Regions from separate parts of the Clostridium sp. LXY-7 genome, predicted to be linked through region 1. Evidence: riboswitches for the same ligand, from Rfam matches in the RefSeq annotation. Region 1 holds a riboswitch; each other region holds the start of a gene.
The links. Region 1 has a riboswitch for cobalamin ahead of ACI48Q_RS11690 (cobyric acid synthase). Riboswitches for the same ligand answer to the same signal wherever they lie in the genome.

Region 1 (10,778 bases):
AAAATATTATTGACGCGCTTCGGGATGATATGACTTAATTTAAAACCGATATTAACTTGATAGAGAATCAAAAAACATCTAGTCAAATGATTCGCAATCGTCCCGAAAGGCGCTTTGGACCTTGAAAATACAGAATCCATCCTACACAAGTAATGTAAATTACAAAGGAGTGCTACCCTGCGGTAATAAAAAAAACGCCGTTGTGGCAGATGATGTTTTGCGGCCAAAATGTGGCCATGCGGCGGTTTTGAAATAACAATCAAAACTGCCGTTTTCCTTTTTCAAAATTGGAAATTTGGAGGGTATATTAAAGTCGCCCTTTTTTATGGATACGGCGGTATCAGGGGAGATATCGCCGTGTTTATTTTGTATCGACAATATTCGACAATTAGTATCTTACTTAAAAAAGCCTGTACCCGCCTACGGGATATTTTGGCTATCAAGATGAACACATACATCATCATATAATTGCTAATAATTCCCTTTTTCTCGGTTGCTCTATGCAGCCGGGCTTTTTTGCATTTTTCTCAAAACTTTTTTAGAAAATCCGCTGCTATCTTTGGTAGTTTTCAATTTCTGTTTGTTAAGGGTTTACGAAAGGGAAGATCATCATCCGCCTTTCGTGGCTGTGAAAGGCGGTGAATTCTATCATCAGCAAGTTATAGATGAAAATCGGACAAGCCGTTTAGATGTCAGCATTAACGGATTAGCTGAAATCGAACTACTTTCTACAGGCCCCTCTTGATGCGGAACTGATACATGAAAGTGTCATGAAAAAAGTCATAGAAACGACCAAACGGCTTCTCAAAAGCGAAGATTTAACACAAGTGCAGCGGCAACGATTTATTCTACATTTTTGAAAGGTATATCTATGCGCCAGATTGCCAAACAGGAGGGCGTGATACTGAGTGCAGTGTGGGAGAGTTTGCACTTTGCCTCAAAGAAGCTGAAAAAATTATTTGATAAATGTTAAGATCTATTTTAAGGTTGTCTCTCATAGCAAATAACAAATGCGGGAAGCCAGACACTATTTAGGTGTTTGGCTTCCCATTTCGCTTAAATACAAATTAGTTGAGCTGTGACACATTCGTCCGCAATCATCTGTGCTTGTGTAAAAATGCGGATACGCTCTATTGTATCTTCCTTTGGCATAGGGTGCGTTTTCAGGTAATCTGCACGAATTCGTTCCGCCATCTCGAAAGCAATCTTATCAACAGAAGCACAATGCTCTGCCAGTTTGATTGTGAGAAGCAGTTCCTTGTACATTTCCGGCTTTTGTTCGTGCAGATAATTCAGACGGAGCCGTCCATAGTTGCCAAGTTATAAAACTCGGCTTTTCCGTCAATTTCAATGTTGGGGTATCGTAATCCATTGATTTCTGTGTATTCAAATTCAAAGTTTGCCATAAAGCAAATCCTCCAATAAAGATTATTTACAATTTATCGGTAATCGTTTGGCTATGTGCTAAACAACTATGATTTTCGTGAACATCCTTATTGGAGGATTGCTAATATCTAGGGCTTTTTTTATTAAGTCATGATTTTAAGTACATGATTTGGCAGTTTTAGAAGTCGAGTGAGAAGAAGACTTTGCATCAATTAAAAGTAGAGAAGGTGTAGATAGCTCTAAAAGTGAAAAGGAGCTAATTTTAAATTTATACAAAAACTGGCTTATCAATAAAATTATATTTTAATATTTATGCCAAGATTTATAATCTTTACGTAAAAGCAAAAGTATTGTATATTATTATAGTTGAATTTTACTTAGTAGAAGTGGCCTGAAATTATTTTACAAATGATTAGAAAAGAGGAAACATGAGATTAGATAAATTTTTAGCAGAGTCATCAGTTGGAACACGGAAAAATGTTCGAACTTATATTAAAGAAGGGGCCGTTAAAGTTAATGGGCAAGTTATAACAGAACCTGCAACTGAAATTAAGGAAAGTGATGATGTTATTGAGTATCTTGATAAAGTAGTTGCTTATACAGGAAAAGTGTATTATATGTTTCATAAACCTAGAGGATGCATCACTGCAAAAAAAGACGCAGATAATAAAACAGTATTTGATTTTTTTCATGAGGCTAGCATGAATGGAGTATTTCATGTTGGAAGATTAGACAAGGATACAGAAGGTTTGTTGTTATTTACCAACGATGGTGAGTTTAATCATCATTTAATGTGCCCACAAAAACATGTTGAAAAGAAATATTTTTTTATTGCATTAGGTTCATTAGATGAGCAAAATAGGAAGCAACTAGAGATGGGAATTTTCATCGGAGAAGGTGAGGCACTAACGAAGCCAGCAAAAATAGAGGTAGTAAAATCTGGAATATATAGAGAGTTTGAACAGGAAACAGATATTAGAAAGTTCTATGACATACAGTCAGATAGATACAAGCAGCCTGTTGTATCTGGATATCTTACAATTTCAGAGGGCCGTAAGCACCAAGTAAAGCGTATGTTAAAGGCAGTAGGATGTTATGTTGTATATTTAAAGAGAGTTTCCATTGGAGAGTTAAGGTTAGATGAATCCTTGGGAAAAGGGCAGTATCGAAGGCTTAAAGAAGAGGAAATCCAAAAGTTATTGCTGAAATCATAATTTTTAGACAAATATGGTAAACATCTATAGATTTGTATAAATCAGATCCATAGATGTTCTTTTTTTATGGCTTAACAGAATTATCTGAATTGACATAATTTTCTTACAATGATATAATAAAAATGTTTTTCATGAAAGGAGATGTTATTTAATGAGCATGAATTTAAAGGTGGTTTCGATATAAAATTAAATATGGACAAAAATGTGACTTGGGGTAAAGTGTAACCTCTGTTTGTGTTATGTTTTTGTAGTACTAAATAACCTTTCATAATATACTGCCAATTGAGGGTAAGTAACGCGACAGGAAGGTCGTGTTTTTTTATGCCGTGGATAGTATCCAGTCTTAGAGGGTTGCTTATCTACGGTATTTTTATGCCCATTTTTAATGAGTTAAAAAATAATTTTTATTGGAGGATAGGAAATTGAATGAAGTAGATAAACGGAATAGACTTGAGGAAGAACCCTTTTCATATAAGGTTTTTAAGGATAAGAAGATTTTTATATATTGGAATGGTAAGCAAGTAGCTATTTTAAAAGGAATAGCAAGTGAAAGGTTTTTAGATAGTATACAGGATGTGGATTCAAAGGAAGAGCAATTAATTATGGCAAAAATAACAGGAAATTTTAAACATGGAAATGAAAAGAATAATAAAGTAAATAGGAAATTTATTATATAAAATTATTAATATAGGAGGAATTACATGGAGAAATATACGCAAAAGGAACTGAAAAGATCATTAGACTTAATAGAAGAAGGATATTCTTATTCAGAGGCTTCAAAGAAAACTCAGATTAATAAAAGTATATTGGCAAGAGAGATGAGAAAAAGAAAAAATGAAAAAGCTAGGCATAATATAGAGGAATATAGAAGGAGAGATTTGTTATATAGGAGTGTGCAAAGTGGAAATTAGAAATATAGATACTAGTACCCTTGATCAAGTAAGAAATTTACATGTTTATTGTACTGGCCGTCAATGGACTGATAATAAACCATCAGAAAAAGAGCTATCCTTTTATACACCTAATGAAATATTAGGGATGTTCGATAAGGAGAAGTTAGTGTCTATGATAAGGAACTATACCTTCAAACAATCGGTAAGGGGTACAATTAAGAATATGGGAGGAGTTTCCCATGTAGCTACTTTTCCTGAATACCGATTACGTGGCTATGCAAAAGAGCTAATTAAAGCATCAATTTTAGACATGAAAAAGAAAAATCAATCGGTTAGTTTACTGCATCCTTTCAAAGAGAGTTTTTATAGTTCCTTTGGATATGTGTCTACAAATGATAATTTGTTAGTCAAAATTCCACTAGAGGGCTTTTCTCATTATTTAAAAGATATGTGTAAAGCAGATGATGAATGGAGAGAGAACATGGTAAGAGCAATTGATGTGCATGATGAGTTTGAGGAATTTAAACTTGAACTTGATTTAGGTGAGCATCATGGATTAATTTTTCTAAATGATATGTCTAAAGAATATTGGATAGAGGACCATAAAGGAGTAATCGTTGTATTTATAAAGAAAAACAATAAAATTATGGCTGCAGCAAAATATATTAAAATGGGTTATGGAGAAGATGGGAAATTGTTCGTAGCAGAAATGTATTGGAAAAGTATAGAAAGCAGAGTAAAATTATTTAGGTATTTCGCAAAGCATAATGATCAATTTTCGCATATAGAATTAAGAATTCCCTATGGTGTTAATTTCTTTCAGTGGTTAAGTGATACAACAAGACCCTTTGAAGTAAAAATTAATAATAATCCTTGGATGGTGAGAATTATTAATGCAGGAGAAGCTATGAGTGATATCCAGGTAAATTTAAAAGGCAAAATTATTTTAGATTTACATGATGAGCATTGCAAATGGAATAGTGGTATTTATAGATTGGAATCTATTAACAATAGACTAAAAATGAGTCAATGCGAAAGTTCAAACCTACAAGTTAAAATGGATATAAGAGGGCTTACTGCACTTCTATATGGTGCAGCTTCTGTAGAAGAGCTTGAATTTAAGAAATGGGTTAAATTATTAGATTTAGATGCTCAAAAGATTCTTGATGAATGGTTTCCTAAAAAAATACTATATAATCCATACTATTTCTAATGAATAGGTAGTCCAATATTGGGCTACCCATTGTTAATCTAATTTATGATTTAACACATAAATCCACTAATGTTAAACCAATTTTTATGTCCTATTTGTTACGGAGTTATTTAAATTTTTCTACATATAATCATAAGTTCTGTCGCTGTGAAAAATCCTATATCATATAAAGAAGTTTTTAATTTTTCAAAAGTATTTAAATATGAATTATATTCTTCAAAATCTTTTATATTCTTGAGTTTTTCATCTATTGCATTAAAGTACTCATCCAATATTTTCTCTTCTTTTTCTAGATTTTCAATTTTCAATTGCTCTTCATGAGTATTAAATTCAAACATATCAACCATTTTAAGATTTAAATCTTTAACTGTACATATTAATTCTTCCTTAGAGAAAGTTTTATTATGACATTTACCAAGTAAAGAATCTATTTCTCCTTGTAAATGATGAAGCTTAACATGTGAAAGTTGCTTTTCTGATTGGTTATCAAAGAACATTTCATTAACAATAAACAATCCATTTACCTTTAAAACTCTTTTCATTTCTTTTAATACATTTTCTTTATTAGGTAAATGATGGAGAGTATTTGAAATACAAACCACATCAAAACTGTTATCTTCAAAGGTCATATTTTCTCCATCCATACAAATAAATTGAATTCTATCATCCTTAGATAGTTCTTTAGCTTTATCTATAGCTGTTTTATTAGGATCTATTCCGATGATACCTTTGTACTCAGTAAGGCTTTCTTGAAGTATTTCAATAAAAGAACCAATTCCAGTTCCTACATCTAAAACTTTTAAGTCCTTGGGTTCGTTATGTAAGATTCCTTTTAAAATTTCCATTTCTCATCCTCCATTTAGTTTAATAACACAGATAATGATATTTATATATTAGTTGCAATAATAAAAATACATTCTTTATTTATTATTACATAAGTATATATTAAATTAAAATTCAATCCCATTTTTTAATATTTTAATGGACCGTTCAATTGCTTCTTCAATTTCTTTTATCCAATCACTTGGAGGATTTGGATTATTTATTAAAGATAGCATTCCTGGTATGTCTATGAGTTTAGCAAGTTTTAGCCATTCTTTAGATACCTTATTTTTTGCAAAGGCGTTATAGCCATTAATAAAACTGTCATAGGTGCTTTTTTCTAAATATTTATCTAAACTAGCTCTATTTCTAAAGAATTTTCCAATATCATAATACATTGAAGCAGATAAACTATATTCGAAATCTATAAACCAAACATGTTCATTAGAATCTATTAAGATATTAGAAGGATAAAAATCTCCATGAGAATAAAGAAATACTGTATCTAATTCTTTTAATAAAGCATTATTTTCCGATATAAATTCAAGAAGCCTTTGCTTTATTTTATTACTAATATGGATTCCAGGAAATCCATTGAGAAGATTCTGATATAGCTCAGAGGTAGGCGGTAATGTACTTTTAAGATCTAAGTCTTTAGTTAATTTACCCTTACTTTTATACTGGTGGCTATGAAGAAGAGCTAATTTACTACCTATATAATAGGCTATTCCTTCTGGGAATTCTCCCTTATTTATAATATATTGTTTTAGAGTTATACCATCGATGTATTCCATTATTACGTATGGATTATTATAAATATTTTTACTATTATCGTATAAATATATTTCTGGCACATTTACATATTGTCTTGCATAAGAGTAAGAGGATATTTCTATTTCACTATTGCCCCCATTTTCGGGATAAATCTTTAATAGATATTTTTTAGAAGTATTTTTTATGTAAACTATATAATTGCTAGTACTTAAACCTTCTGGTATTAATTTTAAATTTGTCACTTGGATTCTATTGTCATATTGTGAAAATAATTTTTGTGATGTTTCCTTGTCTATGAGGATATAATCATATAACCTATTATCCTTATTACTCATTTATACCTCCAGAATTGTTATATTTACAAATTAAAATTCTTATAAGAGTTAGAAGTATTCTAACTAATTATAACATAATATTGGATTTTAATACATATTTTACAATACACTATTTCAAATATAGTCTATATTTAGAATAATATGATACAATATACTTTTAATAAAGGAGTGTATATAGATAAGAAGATTAGATATAAAGCTGTAGAGGATAGCTGATTATATTTTAGTGTAATAAATAGCCATTGACTTATAATTCTATAAAAAGTATAATGTAAACGGAATTTAAATATAGTTTAGGTGCTTTAAGTATAAAGTGAAAAGGGAATATGGTTTAAATCCATAGCAGCCCCCGCTACTGTAAATGATGACGAACCTCATATGTGTAACCACTCTTGTTTAGGGGAAGGTGAGGTGTAGGATGAATCATGAGCCAGGAGACCTGCCTGAATAATTTAAGCTTTCGGAGGGAAAGAACTATTTTAAGATTTTAAAAATTATTAATTATTATGAAAAGCTTTTTATTTATAATAATATTAGCTTTTATATAATTCTAGTAATCTGCTTAAATAGTAATATTTTCTATACAAAGACAAGGAAGCTTAGGGTCCTTGTCTTTTTTTTAATATAAATAAAGGGATGGTGTAGATATGGCAAAAATTATGGTTCAAGGTACTGCTTCTTCAGTTGGAAAAAGTATTCTAGTAACAGCACTTTGTAGAATTTTTAAACAGGATGGGTATTCAGTTTGCCCTTACAAATCTCAAAATATGTCTTTGAATTCATATATAACATTAGATGGAAAAGAGATGGGAAGGGCTCAAGTACTTCAAGCCTATGCAGCTGGGCTAGAGCCACAGGCTTTTATGAATCCAATATTATTAAAACCTACCACAGATAAGAATTGTCAGATAATATTTAAGGGAGAGGTTTATGGATATTCTGACGCTAAGAGATATCATAATTTAAAGGTGCAATTTAAGGAACAGTTAAAAGAGGATTTTCAGAAGTTAGAAAGTGAATTTGATATCATTGTAATGGAGGGTGCAGGAAGCCCAGCAGAGATAAACTTAAGAGAGAATGATATTGTAAATATGGGCATGGCAGAGCTTATAGATGCACCTGTAGTATTAGTGGGTGATATTGATAAAGGAGGAGTTTTTGCTTCTCTATTAGGCACTCTAATGCTTTTAAGTGATAGTGAAAGGGAAAGAGTTAAAGGAACTATAATAAATAAATTTAGGGGAGATATTTCACTGCTTAAGCCTGGTATAGATCAAATAGAAGAGATAACAAAGAAACAATGTTTAGGAGTAGTTCCTTATGTAAGATTAGATTTAGAAGATGAGGATGGAGCTGTAGAACTTAACAAAGCTGTTAAGGGAGAAATAGATGTAGCGGTTATAAAACTTCCTCATATATCAAACTTTACAGATTTTGATGCACTAGAAATAGAGGAAGATGTATCAGTAAGATATATTACTTCAGTTAAAGAGTTTGGTAATCCGGATTTATTAATAATACCAGGTACTAAAAACACCTTAGGAGATTTAGAGATATTAAAGGAATGCGATCTTTTCAATGAGATTGTAAAATATTCAACAAGAGGAAAAATTGTAGGTATTTGTGGAGGATATCAGATGTTAGGAGCTCTGTTAGAAGACCCATATGGTGTTGAAACAGATATAAAAAGTACTGAGGGGTTAAATTTATTGCCTATTAGAACCATATTTGAAGAGAAAAAGGTTACCACAAGAGTAGAAGGAAGAATAAATAAAGAACTATTAAATGTGGAAAAAGATATTTCAGTCTATGGATATGAGATACATATGGGAAAATCCTATATGTTAGAAGGTAGTAAGGAGTTAGTTCATATATCAAGTAGCAATGGAAATAAGTCTAACCATATGGATGGAGCTATAAATCAAAGTGGAAGTATAATGGGAACTTATATTCATGGAATTTTTGATGGAGTTGAATTTAGAGAGTATATTTTAAATCAGATAAGAGATAAAAAAGGTATAGAGAAGAAAAATTCAAAGGTTTATGAAAGCATCAGAGAAAAGGAATTAGATAAATTAGCTGATCTAGTTAGGGAATCCCTTAATATGAAAGAGATATATAGTGCAATGGGATTAAAATAACTAACTAGGAGAGAGTAGAATGTTTGTTTTTGATATAAAGATAAATTTAATATGTGTAGTTTTTGCAATGATAATTGATTTCATATTAGGGGATCCTCAATGGCTCCCTCATCCAATAATATATATTGGGAAATTAATAAAGAAAATAGAGGTTTGCTTAAGAAAAAGATTTGAAAATGATTATAGATTAAAAAGAGCTTCTAGCATAATGGTGATTATAGTATGTGTGGTTACATTCATAATTCCCTATTGCTTATTAGCTTTAACTATTAAAAATCAGGTATGGTACATTATTCTAAATACATTAATTATTTGGACTACCTTAGCAGCTAAAAGTCTTCATGCAGCAGGAATAGAAGTGTATGATTCCTTAGAGAAGGATGACTTAATAGATGCAAGGAAAAAGCTTTCATATATAGTTGGAAGAGATACTGAAAATCTTACAAAAGATGAAGTTATAAGAGCTGATATTGAGACTATTGCTGAAAATGCATCAGATGGTATAATTGCGCCAATGTTTTATGCGTTATTAGGTGGTGCACCCTTAGCCATGATGTATAAGGGCATTAACACAATGGATTCAATGGTTGGATATTTGAATGAGAAGTATAAGAATATAGGATATTTTCCTGCAAATGTGGATGATGTATTTAATTTTATACCAGCTAGAATTACAGGGATACTTATGTGCATTGGAGCACCATTGGTGGGAGGAAATATATTTAAGAGTTTTAAAATAATGATTAGAGATAGAAAAAACCATAAAAGTCCTAATTGTGCTTATCCAGAGGGAGCAACAGCTGGAGCTTTAAAAATACAGTTAGGGGGAAGTAATTTTTATTTTGGCGAAGAGATATATAAGCCTACCATTGGAGATAAGATAGATGAGTTAAATTATAAACATATAAAAGAATCCATAAAACTTATGTATATAAGTGAAATTTTAATGGTTATTATGGGTGTAATTATATGGAGTATATAAAAATTAATAGAGAAAGGTGGTGTTCTTTAAATTGAAGCATGGAGGAGATATCTATACTCATGGTTTATTAGAGGGAAAAACGTTGATAGACTTTAGTTCAAATATCAATCCTACTCCAGTATCAAGAGATTTTATAAATAATGTAGACGAAGCATTAAATAATATAAGATTTTATCCAGATATTCAATATAGAAGCTTAAGAGCACATATATGTAAATATTTAAGTATGTGCGAACAATACTTTTCTTCTAGTAAAGATAATAACAAAAAGAATTATATAGAGCATATAGATGAAGAATGTATAATAGTAGGAAACGGGGCTGCTGAGATACTTGACCTAGCAATAAGCTCAATGGATTCTATAACTGTAGTAGTACCTTCTTTTGTAGAATATGAGGATTTTGGAAAGAAACATAATTTAAATATTAATTATTGTGATTTAAACGAACATATGGAATATGATTATGAGGATATGTTAAAAAAAATACAAGCTACAGATGGAATAATAATTGGAAATCCTAATAATCCTAATGGGTGTATAATTCATAGTGAGAAATTTATAGAAATTCTTATGTATTGTGAGAATAATGATAAATTAGTAATTATAGATGAAGCATTTATTGAATTTATATGGGATTATAATAACAGTATGATAAAGTATATTGAAAGTTTTAGCTGTATTTTAATTGTAAGAGCAATTACAAAATTCTATTCCATGCCAGGTATTAGATTTGGATATGGAATTACTAAAAATAAGAAATTTTTAGAGTTTGTAAAGAAAAATCAAAATCCATGGAGTGTAAACTGTTTTGCAGAAGTGGCTGTAAAATATGCTCTCTTTGATGAGGATTTTATTAAAAGGTCTTTAGAATGGATACATGAAGAAAGAAAATATTTATATAATAAGGTTAAGAGAATTAGTTTTATTGAAAAGATTTATGAAAGTCAAGGAAATTATTTCCTTTGTAAGTTGAAAAATATAGATAGTCATAACTTATGTAATAAAATGTTAACAGAA
Region 2 (10,778 bases), 350 kb from region 1:
TGGTTTTGTGTAGTCATTAGATACACCAAAGCTAAAGAAGCCATGTTCATCGGGGGTAGAAACTTGAATTATTGCTACATTTACCTTTAAATACTCTTCTCTAAAAAGTCTAGGAATTTCTGAAAAGAAACAAGGGGTAAAATCAGCTCTTCCATCCGATATAGCAACTCTTGTGGATGGACCAGCAAAAAGAGAATTATGTTTAAAGTTAAATTCCTTTTCCTCTTGTACATATCCACCTGAACCCATTCCTATCATGTGAACAATTTCTATATTTGAAAACTTATCACTATCCCTTACCATTTCATCTATAACTGCTTTAGGTTCTCCAGCTGCATGGCCTATTACAACTCTATATCCACTTTTAATTTTTTCTGTTGCTTCGCTTGCAGATATAATTTTTTGTTTATATAATTCTCTCCAATCCATTGTTTTCTCCTTGTGCTCTCAATTATTCTTTTATCTTCGCAATATTTTTAGCTAAATTCTTTTTATCCTCAAGTTTTCCTTGTCTTGAAATCATAATTCTCTGTGCCTGAGGGGAACCAGCTCCATGCATAGATTCTGTTCTATAACCTACTGCTGCAGTTCCTAAGGTTATGTTTTCTATAAGCCTTAAAATCCTCATTCTGTCTTCAGTCGATACACTTGCAACACCTTTTAAATACTTTTCTACATAAGGACCTATTTTGGGATCTCTAAGATCTTTTTCTGAAGGCATAGTTACCATTAATCCTCCTGCAATATCTTCTGCTAATCTAGCTATTTCATAAGGAAATCTAGTTATATTTTGCTTACATACATTGGCAAGTAATAAATCTATTTGATAGTTTCCAGATTTTGTTTTGTGCCCTTCAGAAGAGCATGCTATCCCACAGCTATATAGGGTTTCATTCAAATGAATCATCTCTATAAGCTTATCCTTTATGTGAGATGCTTTGTTTGCACCATTGTAATCTGCTGCTGTGGCTGCAGCTCCAATAAGCACATCTCCTACACCAACTTTACATCCGCCATAGCTTTGTCTATGATAACCTGCAAACCTTTCTACTAACATTCCTGCAAATTCAGTTTCTCCATTTAAGAAGATTCTTTCATTAGGTACAAAAACATCCTCAAAAATAGTTAAAGTTTCATGGCCTCCAAAATTTGAATTTCCAATATCTATGTCAGCATCTTCTTCAATTTTTCTTGTATCGCAGGATTGACGTCCATATATACTAAATATCCCTTCTGTATCTACTGGTACAGAAAATGCCACTGCCCAATCCACATCCTCTGGCCCCATAGCTATGGTTGGCATAACAAGTATTTCATGAGAATTTATCATTCCAGTTTGATGAGCCTTTGCTCCCCTTACTACTATTCCATCTTCTCTTCTCTCCACTACTCTAAGATATAAATCAGGATCTGACTGGTTGCTTGGAGATAACCCTCTATCTCCTTTTGGATCTGTCATGGCTCCATCCACCACTAAATCATTTTCTTGAACATATAACATATATTCTTTAAATTTTTTATGATAATTAGTTCCACATGCCTGATCAATTTCAAAAGTAGTGCTATAAACTGCATTAAAAGCATCCATACCTACACAACGCTGAAAGCAAGAAGCAGTTTTTTGACCACATAATCTCTGCATTTTTACTTTATTTATTAAGTCTTCAGCACTTTGATGAATGTGGCAAAACCTATTTATTTTTTTCCCTGTGAGATTTGATGTGGCTGTCATAACCTCTGAATATTCATCATGTTGTGCTAATTCATAGGTCATAGCCACTGAATTTAGGGATGGTCTAATCATTGGATGATCCACTGGATTTTCTACTAATTTCCCAAATAGATAAACCTTAGTTTTTAGCTTCCTCAAACTTTCTATATATTCTTCTCTAGTCATTAATCCCATAAAAATTCCTCCCTTTCATTTATCTAATAATATTAATAGCAACTTCCATGCCAATTTTTAATATCTGTACAAACTCCCTATTCCCCTCAATTCTTTCAATAAAAAAAATCATATAGCCTAAAATTATCACTGAAAAATTGCAATAATTGTATGCTATATGATATAAACCCTATATTTATCAACACTCTCCACGGTGATATGCAATAATGCAACTATGCAGCATTGCATGTGAAAAATTTATTTATTTAAAATCATTTTCTGATCTAATCCTCATATATTTTTGTCTCTTCCTAATTAGGGTTGATGGATCTATTTTTAAGGCTTTTGCTGCAATCTTTATATTTCCATATCTTGTTAAAGCATCTGTTATAATCTCCATTTCCACCCTGTCCATAATTTCCCTTAAACTATATCCCTTTATGGAATAGTTACTTATGCTAAGTATGTAATCCTGTTCCACTCTTGTATTGCTAATCTCCTGTGGTAAACTACTTTCTTGTACCATGGTATTTTCGTTAATTATAATTTGTCTTTCTATAACATTTCTAAGCTCTCTAACATTTCCTGGCCATTCATAGTTATAAAGATATTCTAAGGTATCTTCACTAAAGCTACATTTAGAATTATATTTCTTATTTATGCTCTCTGTAAAATGTTCTATAAGTAGTGAAATATCCTCTTTTCGCTTTCTTAAAGGAGGTATTTCTATAGGAAATACACTAAGCCTATAATATAAATCTTCTCTAAATAGCTTCATATTTATTAATTCCTTTAAATCTTTATTGGTAGCTGCAATTATTCTTATATCTATAGAAAGTGACTCTGTGCCACCAACCTTTTCGATTTGCTTTTCTTGAAGCACTCTTAAAAGCTTAACTTGGGTGGTTAAAGGAAGCTCTCCTGCCTCATCTAAAAATATGGTACCTCCATCTGCTAATTGAAATAGTCCTATTTTTCCTCCTTTGTTAGCTCCTGTAAAAGCTCCTGGCTCATAGCCAAAAAGCTCAGATTCGATAAGACTCTCTGGTATTGCTCCACAGTTTATTGTTATAAAGGACTTGTCCTTTCTTGAGCTATTATAATGAATGTACTTTGCAATTCCCTCCTTGCCTACTCCAGTCTCCCCCAAAATCAATGCTGTGATATCTGTTTTTGAAATTTTTGTAGCACTCCTTAAAACCTGAACCATAGATTCATCTTTTATGACCATACCGCTAATGTCATATAGCTTTTCTTTCATCTGATTTATCCTTTTATCTTCTATAGAATGTCCAACATAACATTTATCCTTCTCCATAATACACCTCCTCTAATTAGTGAGTAATACTTTTAAACCCGTAACCAAATACCTCATATACATTATTTACTGTTACAAAGGCCTCTTTATCTGTTTCATTGATATAACGCTTTAATTTTGCAAACTCTCTTCTTCCTATAAGTACCACAATTATATTCTTTTCCTTATTTGTAAAGCCGCCTTTTCCATTGTAGAAGGTGGATCCCTTATTTAAATCCTTGATGATAAAATTGTTAATTTTATCATATTCATCACTGATTATAGTAACTTCCTTAGAAATGTTAATTCCCTCTATAACTGAATCTATGACAAATCCATTTATGATTACTCCTAGCATTGCATACATGGATAGCTTTGGTCCAAAAGCAAAGGCTGCAGCTACAGTGATGCTCAAATCTGATAACAATACACCCTTTCCTAAATCAATATGAAAAAATTTATTTAAAATCTTGGCTATGATATCTGTGCCTCCAGTAGAAGCATCTTGATTAAATACAATTCCCATGCCCGCACCAGATATTAAGATTCCAAAGACAAGTTCCAAAAATAGATCCCCTGTAATTGAATGTGTCAAATTTACTGTTTTCTCTAAAATTAACACCATAAAAGATACTCCAAAGCTAGAGTATATGGTTTTAATACCAAAATTACTTCCGATAAAAATGAATGCTACTATAAAAAGCACTATATTTATAATTATCATTATAGTCCCCACTGAAATATTAGGAATAAAGTAATTAATAACTAGAGCTAATCCATTAGCTCCCCCTATAGCTAAATTATTAGTCATTAAAAAAAAGTACATTCCACATGCTACCATGATAATTCCTAGATTGATTAACATAAATTCCTTAATTTTTTTACTCATAAAAATCCCTCCATTGATATTCTGTATTTGATTATGAAATATATTGCCCAAAAAGAAGAAAACCTCTTAACTCAAGAGTTAAGAGGCATAAAACCGTACAGATAAAACCTATATAAAAGTACAATAAATAACGCTTTTATATAGCTATCTTTTTATGACACCCCCCATCAACCGTAGAGTAATTAGTGTATCAATAAAGGCAGGTCTTCTGACTCTGGTTCATAGTTGCTTCAGCCTTCCCAATATAAATCAGTGGCATCTGTTAAGAAGCTTCTCCCCATTACAGCGGCGGGACCGTATAAGATTTTCACTTATTTCCCTTTTAAACAAAGCATTTAAAGCTTTGTACCTCTATCTGATATATTAAATTTTCCAATTACAACTTAATAGAAATTTTTAGAATTCAAAATTTTCTAATAATTATCGAAGTTGAAACACATACTTTTAAAATATCTCACCAATCTGAGTATATCTCTTCCATTAGTTTAATTCAAGAGGAGGTTTAAATCTAATTAAGTATTTTTACATTTTAATACATAAGCTGGAGGTACATTAACAATAACTTTCTCTAAACTTATGTCTCTAAAATAAGTATTAATATACTCCTTTTTAAATAGAGTATATTGAAAAGTTATAAATAAGCCTTCTTGCTTTAATACGTCCCTAGTTTTGTTTAATATGTTGTTAGAAACATCTTTAGGCAAACTAGTAAAGGGTAATCCTGAAACTATATAATCTGCTTTTTCAAATTTATATTGTTTTAAATATTTATCTATATTTTCTGCAGAATCGTTTACTACTATAATATTATTAAAATCAATGTACTTTTTCTTTAATTTTTCACAGAAATTTTCATTATATTCCAGTAATATCAACATTGTATGTTCTTTTTTCTCCTTTACTAGCTTGTCTGTAAATATTCCAGTTCCAGGACCGTATTCTATTATACATTCTGCACTGTCAAAATCTATGGAGCTAACCATCTTCTCTGCAAGCTTTTTAGAACTCGGAGCTATGGCGCCTATAGTTCTTGGTGATTTAATATATTCTATTAGAAATTTTATTGTACCCATACTAAAACCTCTCCCATTATTTTAATTTACTTCATTATTTTAGTATAAAATACAATTATTAAAATTTCATGTTAAAAATTCTTAATTTTTTCTAAACTTATTGTTTTCTGACTTTCTATTACTTATGACTATAGGTCTTTAAATACTATCCTAGTACCTCTTTAGCAATTTTTACTGACTCCTTAGCATCCTTTGCATAAAAATCTGCCCCTATGTTAAGGGCATATTCACTATTTAATACTGCTCCTCCTACCATTACTACGCAGTTATTACAGGATTTTTTCAAATCAACAATAGTTTCTTCCATATTCTTCACTGTAGTAGTCATAAGCGCACTAAGTCCTATTAGTTTCACATTATATTTTAGTGCAGTTTCTACTATTTCTTCCTTTGACACATCTTTACCCAAATCTATAACCTCATAGCCATAGTTCTCTAATAATACTTTTACTATATTTTTCCCGATATCATGAATATCTCCTTTTACAGTGGCTAAAATCACCTTATCCTTTAGAATATTAATATTTTTATCCTCTTTTAAACTTTCTTTAATTATTTCAAAGGATGATTTTACTACCTCCGCCGATTGTATAAGCTGTGGAAGAAATATTTTCCCCTTTTCATATTTATCTCCAACAAAATCTAAAGCAGGTATTATGCTCTCATTGATAATTTCTAAAGGCTCTTTGTTGGATAAAAGCAGCTTTGTAAGGGCTTTAGCGTGTTCCTTTGTGCCTTTTATTATCACCTCATAGAGATTACTCTCCACTACTTCCTTTGAAGTAGTGCTCTTTGATATCTCCTTATCTCCACTATTATAATTTTTTACATATTCAGTGGCTCCAATATCTTCATTAGAAAGTACTTGAAAGGCTTTTATTGTATCCATCATGCTTTTATCTAATGGATTTATTATTGGTAAATCTAGACCTGCATATAAACTGTTAGCCAAAAATGTCCTGTTAATCAGCTCTCTATTAGGTAATCCAAAGGATACATTAGAAACTCCAAGCAAGGTTTTAACGCCTAGTTTTTCCTTTACCATAGTAAGTGCTTTTAAGGTCTCATTGATCTCTTTTTGTTGAGCTGCCGCAGTGAGAGTTAGACAGTCGATATAAACATCACTCTTATCTATTCCATACGCCTGTGCCTTTTTTACAATTCTTTCTGCAATTTTAAATCTCTCTTCCGCAGTATTTGGTATTCCCTTTTCATCTAAAGTCAATCCCACCACTGCAGCTCCATATTTTTTTACTATGGGTAGAATACTATCTAATACCTTTTCTTCCCCATTCACTGAATTTACAATAGCCTTACCGTTATAAACTCTTAAGCCCTTTTCTATAACCGCAGCATTGGTAGAATCTATTTGAAGAGGTGTATTTAATATGGATTGTAGTTCTTTAATTATTTTTACTATTATCTCTTCTTCATTTATATCAGGAAGCCCTACATTTACATCTAAAATATCCGCCCCTGCCTCTACTTGAGCTATAGCTTCTCTTAAAATATAATCAATGTCTCCCTTTCTTAAGGCTTCCTTAAATAGTTTTTTTCCTGTGGGATTAATTCTTTCTCCTATTACTTTTACTCCATTAATAAAGACAGTTTCTGAAGGAGTACATACAGCATTTAAGGGACTACATTCTAAGAGAGTTTGCTTTACATCTTTAACTGCCCCTGACAAATCTCTTATATAATCGTCGGTAGTACCACAGCATCCCCCAATTATGGAAACACCTTTTTTAATAAATCTACGTCCATAAATGGCGAATTCCTTAGAGGATACGTCGAAGATAGTTTTACCTTCTACCACCCGTGGAAGCCCTGCATTGGCTTGAACCATAACGGGGATTTTTGAAAATGACAAGATTTCATCAAGGATAGGCTCAATATCTCTGGGTCCTAAGGAGCAGTTTATACCAAGGGCATCTACTCCAAGCCCTTGAAGTACCATGACCATGGCAGAGGGACTGCAACCAGTAAAGGTTCTTCCATTTTTCTCAAAACTCATGGTACAAAATACAGGTAAGTTGGAGTTTTCTTTAGCTGCAAGGACAGCAGCTTTAGCCTCATATAAATCTGTCATAGTCTCAATTAATATTAAATCTACTCCACTTTTGACCCCTTGAGTTACTTGTCTTTCAAAAATTTCATAGGCTCTTTCAAAAGATAGAGTCCCCATAGGTTCTAATAATTCCCCAATAGGTCCTATATCTAAAGCTATAAGTGTTTCTTCATCCACTATAGCTTCTCTAGCATTACTTATTGCTTTGTGAATTACCTCTTCTACAGTAAATTCAGTATTCTTAAGTTTTATTTCATTAGCGCCAAAGGTATTTGAAGTTATAACCTGTGCTCCTGCTTCAACATAACTTCTATGAGTTTGAATTATTTTCTCTGCTTCTCTTATATTTAAAATTTCAGGTAACTCCCCAGTTTTAAGTCCTATCTTTTGGAGCATTGTACCCATAGCTCCGTCAAAAATTAAAATTCCTCTTTCCAATTGTTTTTTAAGCTTCACAACCCTTACCATCCTTTCTAAATTCGCAGGTAGAATATTTATTACAATTTAGACAATTTCTCTTTTTACTTTCATAGGTATTATCTATAATCCCTACCACTGCAGTTACTGATTTCCTAGGAAGTAATATGCTGTGGTCTGATACTGTAAGTCCTATGGTCTTATTGCCTTCAAGTACTGAGATAAAGTCCTTCTGTGAATCAATAGGTAAATCTCCATAACCTGGGCTAAATCTCCAAGTCAGCCTTTTGTTTTTAGCTATTAGCTCTTTTTCTATAGTCCCACAGATTTCATCACAGGCTTCCTCGATAGCAGTGGTAGCACAGGCATCTAATATAAGTGCCTTGGTCATATTTATTTTTTCATAGTATCTTATTTTCATATCTATCTCACTACCTAAAGTTACTGCTATTAATATGCACTGCTGTGATTTTTCTAAATGCTTATATATATCCCTTCCTAATAATTTCATCTTGGTATCTAGTAAAATTATTTCATCTTTACCTCTATCTATATTAAAAGGTTTATACACATACCTTACTTTTGCTAAATTTCTCATTTCTTCTATGGTTTCTTCAATTAAATTATTCATATCTTTTTCTAAGGTTTGATTTTTAAAACCTAAGTATCTTAGTACTTCTTCTTTTCTAATTGTTAGATATTTCATTATTCTTCACCGTAAATATTTAAACTAAACCCCTTCTCTAATATACATCTAGTATATTCTTTAGCACCAGATAAAGATAGGTCCATATAATTTCCACATTGAATTTCATTAGCAGCGGGAACAGCTTCTTTATTATTTATGGATTTCAATAGTGATGCAACGCCTTCACTTATCTTGGTTGCCACATAGGGATTATTCATTGTGTAAAGATGAATTCCTCTAACACCTGTGGAAATTAAATCTACTATTTGATCGATGGCATAGGCAATTCCAGCATCTCTTAGTGCTTCTTTGTCATGCTCATATCTATTTATTATCTTTATAAATTTTTCTGGGAGAGTAGCTCCACAAAGGGAAACTACTCTCTCAATTTGTTTTTTATTAGTTACAGGCATTATGCCCGCCTGTATAGGTAATTTAATCTTCTTTTGCTCCACTTTATTAGAAAAATCATAGAATAGATTGTTATCAAAAAACAGTTGAGTAATAAGATGATCTGCCCCTGCATCTACTTTCATCTTTAGAAATTCTATATCCCTGACTAAATTTCTATTTTCTATATGACCTTCTGGATAACAGGCAGCTGATAGATGAAACTTATTCTTTGATTTTATATATTTTATTAATTCACAGGCTTGATTAAAATCACCAATGTTTTCACTATCCCTTGAAATATCCCCCCTAAGTGCTAATATATTATGCACAGAATTTTTCTTTAAATTTTCTAAAACATTATCTATTTGCTCTATACTAGAGTTTATGCAGGTTAGATGTGCTAGTGGTTCTATTCCATATTTGTTTTTAACTAAAGAAGTTAATTCGCAGGTTCTATTATCATTAGTACTTCCTCCTGCACCATAGGTTACACTTATATAATCTGGGGTAAGACGACTTAAAGCCTCTATTGTGCTATAAACCGTCTCTATTGGGGAAGTAACCTTTGGAGGGAAAATCTCAAAGGATAGTACTACTCTTTTTTCTTCAAATAAATCTTTAATATACATGTTTTATCTCCTTTGCATTATCTTAATGTACTTATATAGTTCTCATATTATCTAGATGAATTCTGCACTATCTAGTTTTATTTAGGGCTTGGTTTAAGTCGTATATTATATCTTCCACATCCTCTATACCAATTGACAATCTTATCATATCTGGGGTTACACCAGCGGCCCTTTGTTCCTCTTCATTAAGTTGGCTATGAGTGGTGCTTGCAGGATGAATAACTAAGGATTTTGCATCTGCCACATTGGCAAGATGAGAAAATATTTCGAGGTTTTCTATAAATTTCTTTCCTTCCTCTACTCCACCTTTAATTCCAAAGGTAAAAATAGAGCCTGCACCCTTTGGTAAGTATTTTTGTGCTAATGTATAATATTTATTTCCTTCTAGACTTGGATAGTTAACCCAAGATACAAGAGTATGACTATTAAGAAACTCTACTACCTTTTTTGTATTAGCTACATGTTTTTCTATTCTTAGGGATAAGGTCTCTAGCCCTTGAATGAATAAAAAGGAATTAAAAGGACTAATAGCTGCCCCTGTGTCCCTTAATAGTTGAACTCTAGCCTTGGTAATAAATGCAGCTGGTCCTACATCTTGAGCATATCTTATACCATGATAACTAGAATCTGGTTCAGTAAGACCTTTAAATCTACCACTGCCTATCCAATCAAACTTTCCTGAATCTACAATAATTCCTCCTATGGAAGTTCCATGACCTCCAATAAATTTAGTAGCAGAGTGAACAACTATATCTGCTCCAAATTCTATAGGTCTTATAAGATAAGGAGTGCCAAAGGTATTATCAACAATTAGTGGAAGTCCATTTTCATGAGCAATTTCTGCTACTGCTTCAATATCTATTAAATTTATCCCCGGATTTCCTATGGTTTCAATGTAAATTCCCTTAGTATTCTCATTTATAGCATTCTTAAAATTTCCTGATTCATCTGGATTAACAAAAACAGTTTTTATACCATAGTTAGGAAGAGTAGTTGAAAAAAGATTATAAGTGCCTCCATATAAAGTGCTGGCAGCAACTATTTCATCTCCTGCACCTGCAATATTTAAAATTGCATAAGTTATTGCTGCAGAGCCTGAAGCCACTGCTAAGGCACCTATTCCACCTTCTAGAGCAGCAACTCTTTTTTCAAATACATCAGTGGTAGGATTCATGATCCTTGTGTAAATATTTCCTTCTTCCTTTAGTGCAAATAGGTTTGCTCCATGCTCAACACTATTAAACACGTAAGAGGTAGTTTGGTATAGTGGAACTGCTCTTGAACCTGTAGTTGGGTCTGGCTCTTGTCCTCCATGTACTTGTAATGTATCAAATTTTAACTTTCTTTCACTCATTTTAATCTCTCCTCAATATATTAATTTTTAGCTTTGTTTTAAATGGTAGTTCATTATCAACACTATATTAAAATAAAGCCTAATT
Region 3 (10,778 bases), on a different contig from region 1:
CATACATAAATAGATTTATGCAACATATTTCTCACATTTTATGTTTCTTTTTTAATATTTTAATAATTTCTTAAATTGTAATATAATAAATTAGAAATATTACTTTATATATAAAAAGCAATCCTAAATGGATTGCTTTCTACATGGAAAATATTAATTAAGCATTCTCTATTACTGAAGATTGTACTTGAATTGGTGGATTTTCACCAAGTACGAAAAGCCCAATACCTCCAGCAACTAATAATGTTAATGCTATTGCAACTATTGATTTTTTTAATCCCTTCATTTCATATCCCCCCTGAAATCAAATGTTAGTATACAATCTAATTATAATCTAATTGCCACATTTTTCAATGACTTTTTGTGATATTTGTAAAAATTTTATTACTTTTTCTATTTCATTATGATTAGCATAAAACTCACCAATTTTTAAATAAGCCTTAATTTGTTCTTTATAGTTTTCTTTTCTTTCAACTAAACTAATGATCTCTAAATAAGTTTTTTCAACATCCTCTAACATATCTCGTTTTTCATATATTTCTATAAGTAAATAGTAAGCTTTCAATAGATAATAGCTGTCATTAAACTTTTTCGTTAAATCAATACCAATATTCACTAAAATTATAGCTTCTGTATACAATTTCATTTTCATATATAAGAAAGCTTTATCTACTATTGTATGAGATAGATTTTTTTCATCATACTTTAATCTAATTAATTCTGACTCATTAAAAGCCTTGAGACTATTATCAAAATCATCTTTTTTAAAATATAAAACCCCAAGATTATTGTATATATTCCCCTTTAAAGTTTCACTAACATTATAATTTTCATCACTTAATTTTTTAAGTATGTCTATAGCGTCCTCTATTTTACCACTCATTTCCAAACAATTTGCTTTAAGTATATGAGCATGTATATATTGGTTTATGTACTCTTTTCTTGTATCTATCTTACATAAATACAAATCAATATAAGCCACAGTTTCATCAACTTTATGCAATCTGATATAAACTGATGCTATGTTAAATATGGCTTTTCTCTCAACTTCAGGATCTTCATAAATTTTTGCATATTGCTGAGCTCTAGTAAAATATAATATAGATTCTTCATAATCTAATTCATTATATTTGCACCCACCCAATCTGTTATATAGATAGCTTTGTATGTCAGTTTTTCCTATATTTTTACATAAGTCTAGGGCATCACTATATTTTATAAAAGAGTCTAGGAATCTGTTATCCACATAATACATATCCCCCAAAGTTCTAAGTGCTTCAATTTCAACCTCTGCTAAATCCCACTCTTTGCAAATATTTATTATTTCAAATATTTCATACTCCTTGGGATTATCATAAAGTTTGTTAATGCAATATTCTCTAGCTTCATCTTGGGGAGACATGGTCAAATGATATGCATCTATATCTAGTTCTATATTTAATTTTCTAGCCTTTTCATTTAATTTCTTCATAATTACTTCAGCTATATCTAGATTTAGGTTTCTCTTTCCAACCTCTATCATACCAAAATAACTTCTAGTCATATCATCACACTCAAAATCACTTTGAGTTAGTTTTAACATTTTTCTATATCTTTTAATTCTTTGCCCTGGTGTTAAAAACTGCATTTACATCATCCTTTAATTTATTTAAACTTTTATTAAGGCTATTTAAAATTATAATTACTATAACATATTTAATATAACTATTTTTTATATTACTTATAATATTTTACTATATACCTAATTTTATTAAAATATTTTCCTCTAAATATGTCTATATAATGCTTCAGTTTATTTATATTATCGAACCAATGTTGTCTAAACTTAACCATATAGTGTACTTATAGCACTTCATAATATTTACTATTTAACACTTATTATACTCGCTACATAATACTATAATTCTACTATGTTGTTAATAGCAATTTAAACCATATTTTTTATATAAGCTAATTTAAATTATATAAATTGAAAATATACTTAAATTATATCCATACAAACTATATATAAACAAATAAAAGAATTTAGGTAATTACCAATTACCTAAATTCTATGCTATCTATAAAAATTCTTCTAAACACTTTTCCTTCTTCATTTCATTTATCAAGTGCTTAATTTCTTGGTCTTTTGATTTATCCATTATAAGAATAACATCCCCTGCATCCACAATGACCAAATCTTTAACACCAAATCCTATAATTAAGTTCTTTTTCCCAAATACGGAGCAATTTTCACTACCTTCCAAATATGCTGTACCTATAACCTTATTACTCCTATTACTATCCAAGAATCTGGTAAGAGATGCAAAACTGCCTATATCATCCCATTCAAACTCACTTCTTATAACATATGCTTTTCTCGTTTTCTGCATAATCCCAAAATCCACAGATATACCATCAATGATGGAATATTCTCTTCTTATAATCTCCTCTTCATCCTCCTCATCAACATGTTTATATATTTCGCTTATAGAATTATGCATCTTAGGTAAATATTTTTGCATTTCTCTTAATAATACATCTGCTCTCCATATAAACATGCCTGAATTCCAAAGATAGGTGCCCTTTAGAAGAAAATCTTTAGCAACTTCAACGTTGGGTTTTTCTGTAAATCTGGCCACTTTATAGGTCTGTAAGTTTCCTTGTATTGAATCTCCCATTTCTATATAACCATAGCCTGTTTCTGGTCTAGTAGGTTGTACCCCTATGGTTATAAGGCCTCTTTTCCTCTCTGCTAGCTCTACACCATGCTTGATGGTGTCTAAAAATTGCTTTTCTCCTTCTATATAATGATCTGATGGTAACACTACCATAATAGCATCCTTATCTCTCTTAAGAAGTTTAGCTGCTGCAAGACCTATGCATGTAGCAGTTCCCTTATTAACCTCATTGGCTCAACTCTAAGGCTATACTAAAAACTTAAATTTAAAATAGGAAAACTCAAAATCAAGTTTGAGTTTTCCTAATTTTAAAGATATTACTTCTTAATAGATAAAGATACTCCACTATTATCTTTAAGCTGTTGTTGTATTTGTATTGACAATCCAATCTTAGGAATATTTCTTCCCAATTCAGGTATTTCAATATTAAAATACTCATCCGAATCGGAAAATCTATTTTCTTTAGTTAGATTATTATCTTCTAATATTCTTCCATAAGCATCAGAAAGATCAATTTTTAATGCACTACTCTTATTTTTACCAAAGGCTGCATCACGCATTTGATATTTATTACTAGCTGTAAGCTCTGTTCCATCTTTGAATTTCCACTTCAAACTATTAGTGTCTGCATCCACAACACCTAAATATCCATTTCCAGGATGTTCTCCTGTCCAGTTATCTGTGTAAAAATCATCAACATACCATACAACAAGACCTGGGTCATAAGCAAATGTTTGTCCTACAGCATTAATGCTTGCTAATCCCTTATCAACACCATGGTGATTTCTCCATTCTATAAGATAATAATGATTAGATAACGCGTACCCTTTATTTACTTCAAAACCACTTAAATTAAATAAAGCCTTCCCCTCTACGTTATCAGATGCTATAATTTTATTTCCATCATTAATACTTATATCATCCACATAAAAGCCTGTACCAAAAGTATATTTATCTGTAGCATATTCGAACTTTAATTCTATATTCTTACCTTTAAATCCGGATAAATCAAATGTCCCAGTAGTCCAACCAATTGAAGTTCCTGTTATTCCATGAGGTACTACTACTACTGCTTCAGGGTCATGCTCTGTGGTAGTTATATTTCCTTTTAAATATGTCCACTCACTACTTCCAACTTCTCTTGCTTGAACTGAAGCAAAATCCCACCCAAACTCTATATCATACCACGCTTTAAAGTTTAATATTGGATTAGTAGCATTAGTTAAATCTACTTTTGTAGCCATAGAATTTAAAATGCTTGTACCATCTTTGCCACTGCCTCCCCAATAAACATTTTCTCCGCTTACTGGAATTACCATAACATTTTTCTTGTCAGGTAGATTAATTCTAACTACTTGTCCTTCTTCACTAGCTTGTCTCAAATCAATCCTTGCACCTGCTTTACTTAATTTATCATAATTAATGACAACTTGTTTTTGCCAATTTCCACCATATACGCCTTGGAAAAACTGTCTCGCATATGGACTAAAACCTGTTGGTTCAGTTCCTGGTATCTTTCCTGCCCAGCTACCTGAAGACATTATAGACCAGTTAGAAATAGGTTCACTATATTCACTAGTATATTCCGTATCATATTCATCTGGTAATCCTAGGTCATGTCCAAATTCATGCGCAAACACCCCTGCTGCTCCATCTTCTGGTTCAATAGTGTAGTCATAAGCCTTCATATTAGTTCCTGGAATTTCAAATAATCCACCTAAATTCCATCTATGAGACCATATAGCATCAGTTCCTAGGTTTCCGCCTCCTGCTTCTTGTCCCATTCCTGCATGAATAACCATCACATGATCTATTATTCCATCAGGTTCATTATAGTTTCCATCTCCATCTAAGTCATATATATCCTCACTATCAAAATCTGCAAAATTTAAGTTAGGATCCTTTGCTGCCTCCATTAAAGTATGAGCTATCAAATTTCTTGGTCTTGAATCATGGTTAGAGCCTACCTCTTCACCATAATAAGCTGCATCCTTTGGTGCTGTATACCAGCCTGCTACTTTTCCTTCTATTAAAAGACTTCCACCTGACTGCTCTTTATAATATTGTTTCATGGATATTAAATTTTCTCCATTAGGGCCCTTATATCCATTATCCCCGAAAATCATATCCTCAAAATGCTTCTTATCATAATTCTTATAATGCATATTTGTTTCTTCAGGAGTTATACTATTATGCTTATAATCTTGGTATTCTACTAAAAGTACTAAAACATTTACTTTTTTAGGATTAGCATCCGGTTTACTCTGTTCAAATATATACTTTTGTACTTTTTGATTTTGTTTTGCCTTTAGATCTCTCTCCATTTTGCTTAGCTTTATATTTTTATTTGACTTAGCAGCTTTACTCATGTATTCTCTGTAAAGTTTATAAGCTTCTTTATAGCTAGCATCCTTTGATATTTTGCCTTCTTTCTTTAGCATTTCAATAATTTTTTCTTCATCCCCAATAGAAATATCTACAGGTCCTCCATAAGTGTAAATAGAATCAATAGCTGCTGTCTGATCTTGTAATTGAAAAACCTTTTCTTCACCAGATTCTGCTTTTACTAAAGAAGTACTTGTTGAACAAAGTGTAAAAGCTAAAGCCATTATCGCAGATAAGAGTTTACCTTTTTTCATAATATACCTCCTAACAATATTTTATTTAGTTATATATTACCATTTAATGAAACAATTTCAATAAATAATTTGTTTCATTTTTAGCTAACAATTTTATCTATTCTATAGACTTCTACACAATAATCCCATTTTGTATAAATCATTAATAGGTTTATATTGTAAATATGATACATTTTATAGTATATATTTGGATACATTAATATTTATAATTCAAAATCATTTGAATTATAAATTATATAAAACTATAATTAGCATAATTACACTAATTAGTTCTAATCTAATAATATGACATAGGAGAAAATTTAAATGAAGAATATTATAAATAAAATTAATGCCACATATAAAATAAAAATTATATTTTTTCTAATTGGATTATGGATATTAACACTTGGCGTTGCCTTAGTAGTTCACTCCTCCTTTGGTGTTGGCCCTTGGGATTTAGTTAATTTGGGATTAGTTTATCATGTAGGACTCACCTATGGTACTTGGGTTAATGTAATTTCAATTATCCAATTATCTATATGTGGTATCCTTATTAAAAAAATTCCTAGAATATCCACCCTTATAACTTCATTGATAATGGGTATTTTTATAGACCTTTGGCTATTATTACTAAATTACATACCTAATTCTAACTACCTACATAAAATACTAATATTTATGCCTGGATTAATACTTATCTCCATAGGCGCATCTCTTTATTTGGTTTCAGGTCTTCCGCCTAGTTCCTTTGATTATTTTATGGTAACTGTTCGTGATAGTTTTAAATTTTCTCTTCGTAAATCCAAAGTATTAGTTGAATCCCTAGGACTATGTTTAGGATTATTACTTGGTCAAACGTCCTCTATTGGATTGGGCACGGTATTCATGGTACTCGCAGCCGGTCCTATGATTCAATTCTTCCTAAAGTATAGTACTCCTTTCTTTGATAAACTTAGTTATAAATACAATAACTATAATCTTTAAATAAAAAAAGGTACTCAACCTTAATTGGAGTGAGTTCCTTTATTTTAATTAATCATTTCCAAGAGTTGTTTTCTATTTTTAGGTATAGACTCTTTTTCTTTTATAATCTCCTTATCCTTCAAATGTTCATATATATCGAGAATTAGAGGCTTTTCTAAATAACATTCTTCTATTAATTTTTCATCTGAAAATATATCATAAGGATTGCCCTCTTTAACTATAGCTCCACCTTTCATGACTATAATATGATCAGCCCAAGAATATGCTAAATCTACATCATGAGTAGATAGTATTACAGTTATACCCTTTTCGTTTATATCATTAAATATATTAACAACATCCTTTGTATGCTTTGGATCAAGGCTTGAGGTAGGTTCATCTAGTATTATAATTTCAGGCTGCATGACAAGTATATCTGATATAGATACTCTTTTCTTTTGTCCATAGCTTAAGAAATGTACTGCTTTATCCTTAAACTCATAAGTATTAGTATCTTTTAGAGCTTTATCCACCCTATTTATTACTTCCTTCTTTTCTAGATTAAGATTCATAGCTCCGAAGGAAACTTCCTGATATACACTAGCTGAAAAAAGTTGACTTTCAGGATCTTGAAATACAATTCCTACATTTTTTCTTAACTCCATTAGAGATTTTTGATTATATTTTATCTTTTCTCCTTTATATAATATGTGTCCTGTTGTAGGCTTTAAAACTCCATTTAAATTTAAAAATAGAGTTGACTTACCAGAGCCATTAACTCCTAGAAAACATATCTTTTTTCCTTTTTCTAATTTTAAATCTATATTATTCAAGGCCTTAGTGCCATCAGGATATTTAAAACACAAATCTACTGTTTCTATTAAATATTCCTTCATCAGATTATTCCTCCCATATTTTTTGTTAGAAGACTAATAGCAATTAAGACCACTTGTAGTCCTACTATTAAAAATATATTTAAACTTGATACCCTATACTCCTCTTCTATCAATCTTATATCACCATCATAACACCTTGATTCCATGGCTATGTATATTTGCTGTGATTTTTTATAAGAGGTTATAAATAAGGAAGCAATTAATTTTCCAAGTGAATGATATCCAAGCCTCATGGTAGCATATCCAAGCCTAGAATTTTGAGATATAAATATACTATTTGCTGTATCTAATAAAACAAATATAAATCTATATATAAGTCCCATTAATTCAATGAATAATTTAGGCACCTTAAATTTTCCAAGCACCATTAAGACTTCAAACATAGGCGTAGTTAGTGCAAGAAAATAAAGACAGGAAACTGATCCTAGAGCTTTAAAGAATACTTTAGCTGCAATAATTAAACTCTCTCTTGTACATCCTAGTTTTAGGTTAAATATAACAAAACTAAATAATGCATTTGAATCTGGTTCAACTACACTTATTGCTACAGTTAAAAGTCCTATAACTAAAAAGGCAAGGGGAATTAAAATTAATTCCCCATAAGATTTAATGGATACTTTCCCTTTTATAATAGTAATACTTCCCATTAGTAGTAATATTATTAGAGAAGTAACAATAGAATTCAAAGCTATACAAACTATCATTGTGATTATTGAAAATAAAAATTTTTCCATAGGATTAACTTCTCTTAATCCAGATACATAAGCTAATTTATCAATTGAAATCATTTTCTCTCACTTTCAATTTTTTTAGATTTACCATGTGCAAATCCGAAGAAGTAGCATACAACACCTGCTCCAAGAGCTGCTTGTAATGCAAATAAAAGACTCTCTATTTCTCCGCTTGCTGGTTCAAAAAGTGGTGAAAACCAAGGTTCATAGCCTTCTTTAATTTCTAGTATAGCCTCTTCAGCCTCACCATCAGCTCCCCCAAATTCAGCATCTTTAGCTATAAAAAGTGGAAAAACTGCTAATGCTATAACTAAAAGAGCTAATAGTATATTTGTTTTCAATATATTTTTACTTTTACCATTATTACTCATATCTATTATGCCTCCTTGCCTATAACATTTAATTCTATAAGTTCTTCTTGATTATATTTATATAAAAGGTTGAAAACTATCACTGTTAATAATCCTTCACTTATAGCTAGTGGCAGCTGAGTAACAGCAAAAATCCCCATAAATTTCCCTAAAGATGCCATAATTCCACCTGTAGGATCAGGATAAGCTAGGGCTAATTGGATTGAAGTTGTTACATAGGTCATTAAGTTTCCTAACATTGCAGCTGCAAACACAGATACAGATTGAGAAGCATTGGATTTTTTAAACAACTTATATATAAAATAAGATACAAAAGGTCCAACTACTCCCATAGAGAAAGTGTTCGCTCCAAGGGTAGTTAATCCACCATGAGCAAGAAGTAATGCTTGAAATATTAAAACTATAAATCCTAAAACACTCATAACTGTTGGTCCAAAAAGAATAGCTCCAAGGCCTACTCCAGTTGGGTGAGAACAACTACCTGTAACTGAAGGTATTTTTAATGCTGATAGAACAAAGGCAAAAGCACCTACCATAGCTATTAGCATTTTTAATCTTGGATTAATTTTTATTTTTTCTTTTATTGAGAAAAAGCCAACTATAATAAATGGTATAGTTATTGCTCCCCAAGCAATACACCATCCTGGTGATAAAAAGCCTTCCATAATATGCATTCCATAAGCAGTTGTAGGTATAACTAGCATTGCAAGAAATACCCCTAGCGCAATTTGATATTTTTTCTTCATAACTAAACCCTCCATCTTTTTTAATTTTAAACTTCAAAATTATTTAGATGATAAATAGTTAGTAGCCGTCTTTTATGCAAATAAAAAAATCCATCCTTAAGGATAGATTAATATACGTATAATTCACACATAAAACCTCCCTCCGAAGTTATTGATTAACTCTTTATAGGCAGGTCTCCTGACTTACACATCAAACCCTATGAAACTCCTTCCCAAGTCATAGACTCAGTGGAATAACTATTCATAAGTAGTGCTTACAGTAGCGGGGGCTGTGTTGGACTTTAACCAACTTCCCTATTAATTCACGGCATCTAAAATGATGTAATTAATGTAGAATATTATCATTTCATTGTTCATTTTAAAAACGCCTTATACAAAACCTATAAGATCTATTAAATTATTACATATTCAATTTTATCATAGTTTTTTATTAAGTCAATATTTTGTAATAATATAGACTTAATAATGTCCGCCTTAAAATATAGTTAAAATTCCTATGAAATTTTTTACAACTTTTAAATTTTATTATATATTACTAATAAATCTATATTGAAAATTTAAACTCTACCTCCACCATCTTTCTCTCTTCCTTCTCATAGACAATAATATTTTGAATTAAAGCTTCAACAATTTGTCTGTCTAAGTCATTAAACTCTAAAATTTTATCTATATAATTCTTATATATGATTAAAAGTTCCTCTTCATTCTTCTTATTTCTAATTCTTTTTTCTAATTCTTCTTTTCTATATATTAGTTTTTCCTGTTTCTCTTCAATACTCTTAATTAAATTTTCAAAATTTCTTTCACTTAAAATTCCCTTAAGCTTATCCTGATACATTATTTCAAGGTTACTATCCACTTTCTTTAATTCAATCTTTGTTTTTTCAAACTCCTTATATTCCTCATCTTTATTCAAAAGCTCCCTACTCTTTTCATAAAGTGCTTCCTTATTTATATTTTCCGCTAATGACTCTCTAAGTTTAGTTGTTATTATTTCTTTAAGAAACTCTTCCTTTATAGAGTGTGCTGTACATTTTTTCCCACCAGTTTGAGATTTCGTACATTTATATCCTCTATAACTCTTCCTATAACACATTCCTCCGTTGCACTCACCACATTTTAATACAGTAGAAAATAAATGTAGTTCTCCCCCCTTATATCTATTCTTCATACTCCTAACAGCTATTAAATCTTGTACATTATTAAAGGTAACCTTATCTATTATCCCCTCGAACTCCCCTCCCCATATCCAATCAGATTTCTCTACAGGTTTTACCTTCTTTATTTTATAACTAATTTTTTTATACCTTTGTTGTACCATATATCCTCCATATTTAGGATTCTTTAAAATGGATAATATGGTGTTACTATTCCATACACCCTCTCTACTTTCTAATCTATTACTAGCCTTTGCTGATGGTGGCAATATTGCTTTTTTGTTTAAACAATTAGCTATTTTACCTGCTCCAAAACCTTCTTCATACAACCTAAAAATCTCTTTAACCACCTCTGTGGTTTCATCTTCTGCCGGAATTAATCTTATAGTTTTTACATTACCCATATAGGTACTCTGAAATCTATATCCGTAGGGAGGTTTGCTTGCTATACTAGATCCCCTCAACATCCTTTGCTTTAATGCATCCTTAATTTTTCTTGAGCAATCCTTTATATACATTTCATTTAATATATTTTTGAAAGGTATTATATCATCAAATTCATTTTCGCTGTCCACATTATCTAACACTGATACAAACCTGATTCCATTTACTTTAAAATAGTCCTCTAAATAA

Region 2: another riboswitch for cobalamin. It lies ahead of ACI48Q_RS10080 (YitT family protein); the one in region 1 lies ahead of ACI48Q_RS11690 (cobyric acid synthase).
Region 3: another riboswitch for cobalamin. It lies ahead of ACI48Q_RS13595 (energy-coupling factor ABC transporter permease); the one in region 1 lies ahead of ACI48Q_RS11690 (cobyric acid synthase).

The regions. Positions count from the first base shown of each region.
Region 1 covers NZ_JBLLJL010000002.1:962,241-973,018, reverse strand. Annotated here, with positions in the region: gene ACI48Q_RS11730 (ABC transporter permease) at 1-38, shown strand, start outside; gene ACI48Q_RS11725 (TnpV protein) at 1,057-1,266, opposite strand; gene ACI48Q_RS11720 (pseudouridine synthase) at 1,815-2,600, shown strand; gene ACI48Q_RS11715 (hypothetical protein) at 3,023-3,277, shown strand; gene ACI48Q_RS11710 (hypothetical protein) at 3,302-3,511, shown strand; gene ACI48Q_RS11705 (GNAT family N-acetyltransferase) at 3,501-4,706, shown strand; gene ACI48Q_RS11700 (class I SAM-dependent methyltransferase) at 4,817-5,551, opposite strand; gene ACI48Q_RS11695 (aminoglycoside phosphotransferase family protein) at 5,657-6,637, opposite strand; cobalamin riboswitch at 6,916-7,098, shown strand; gene ACI48Q_RS11690 (cobyric acid synthase) at 7,285-8,778, shown strand; gene cbiB (adenosylcobinamide-phosphate synthase CbiB) at 8,798-9,760, shown strand; gene ACI48Q_RS11680 (pyridoxal phosphate-dependent aminotransferase) at 9,792-10,778, shown strand, end outside.
Region 2 covers NZ_JBLLJL010000002.1:613,790-624,567, reverse strand. Annotated here, with positions in the region: gene ACI48Q_RS10095 (acetyl-CoA hydrolase/transferase family protein) at 1-429, opposite strand, end outside; gene ACI48Q_RS10090 (4-hydroxyphenylacetate 3-hydroxylase family protein) at 452-1,906, opposite strand; gene ACI48Q_RS10085 (sigma-54 interaction domain-containing protein) at 2,148-3,203, opposite strand; gene ACI48Q_RS10080 (YitT family protein) at 3,220-4,071, opposite strand; cobalamin riboswitch at 4,254-4,439, opposite strand; gene ACI48Q_RS10075 (class I SAM-dependent methyltransferase) at 4,584-5,144, opposite strand; gene ACI48Q_RS10070 (homocysteine S-methyltransferase family protein) at 5,290-7,668, opposite strand; gene ACI48Q_RS10065 (methionine synthase) at 7,658-8,335, opposite strand; gene metF (methylenetetrahydrofolate reductase [NAD(P)H]) at 8,335-9,339, opposite strand; gene ACI48Q_RS10055 (homocysteine synthase) at 9,407-10,693, opposite strand.
Region 3 covers NZ_JBLLJL010000004.1:87,006-97,783, reverse strand. Annotated here, with positions in the region: gene ACI48Q_RS13635 (hypothetical protein) at 158-286, opposite strand; gene ACI48Q_RS13630 (helix-turn-helix domain-containing protein) at 335-1,627, opposite strand; partial or broken gene ACI48Q_RS13625 (mannose-1-phosphate guanylyltransferase) at 2,061-2,882, opposite strand; gene ACI48Q_RS13620 (immune inhibitor A domain-containing protein) at 2,978-5,299, opposite strand; gene ACI48Q_RS13615 (YczE/YyaS/YitT family protein) at 5,606-6,265, shown strand; gene ACI48Q_RS13610 (energy-coupling factor ABC transporter ATP-binding protein) at 6,310-7,140, opposite strand; gene cbiQ (cobalt ECF transporter T component CbiQ) at 7,140-7,928, opposite strand; gene ACI48Q_RS13600 (energy-coupling factor ABC transporter substrate-binding protein) at 7,925-8,242, opposite strand; gene ACI48Q_RS13595 (energy-coupling factor ABC transporter permease) at 8,248-8,988, opposite strand; cobalamin riboswitch at 9,140-9,318, opposite strand; gene ACI48Q_RS13590 (recombinase family protein) at 9,533-10,778, opposite strand, start outside.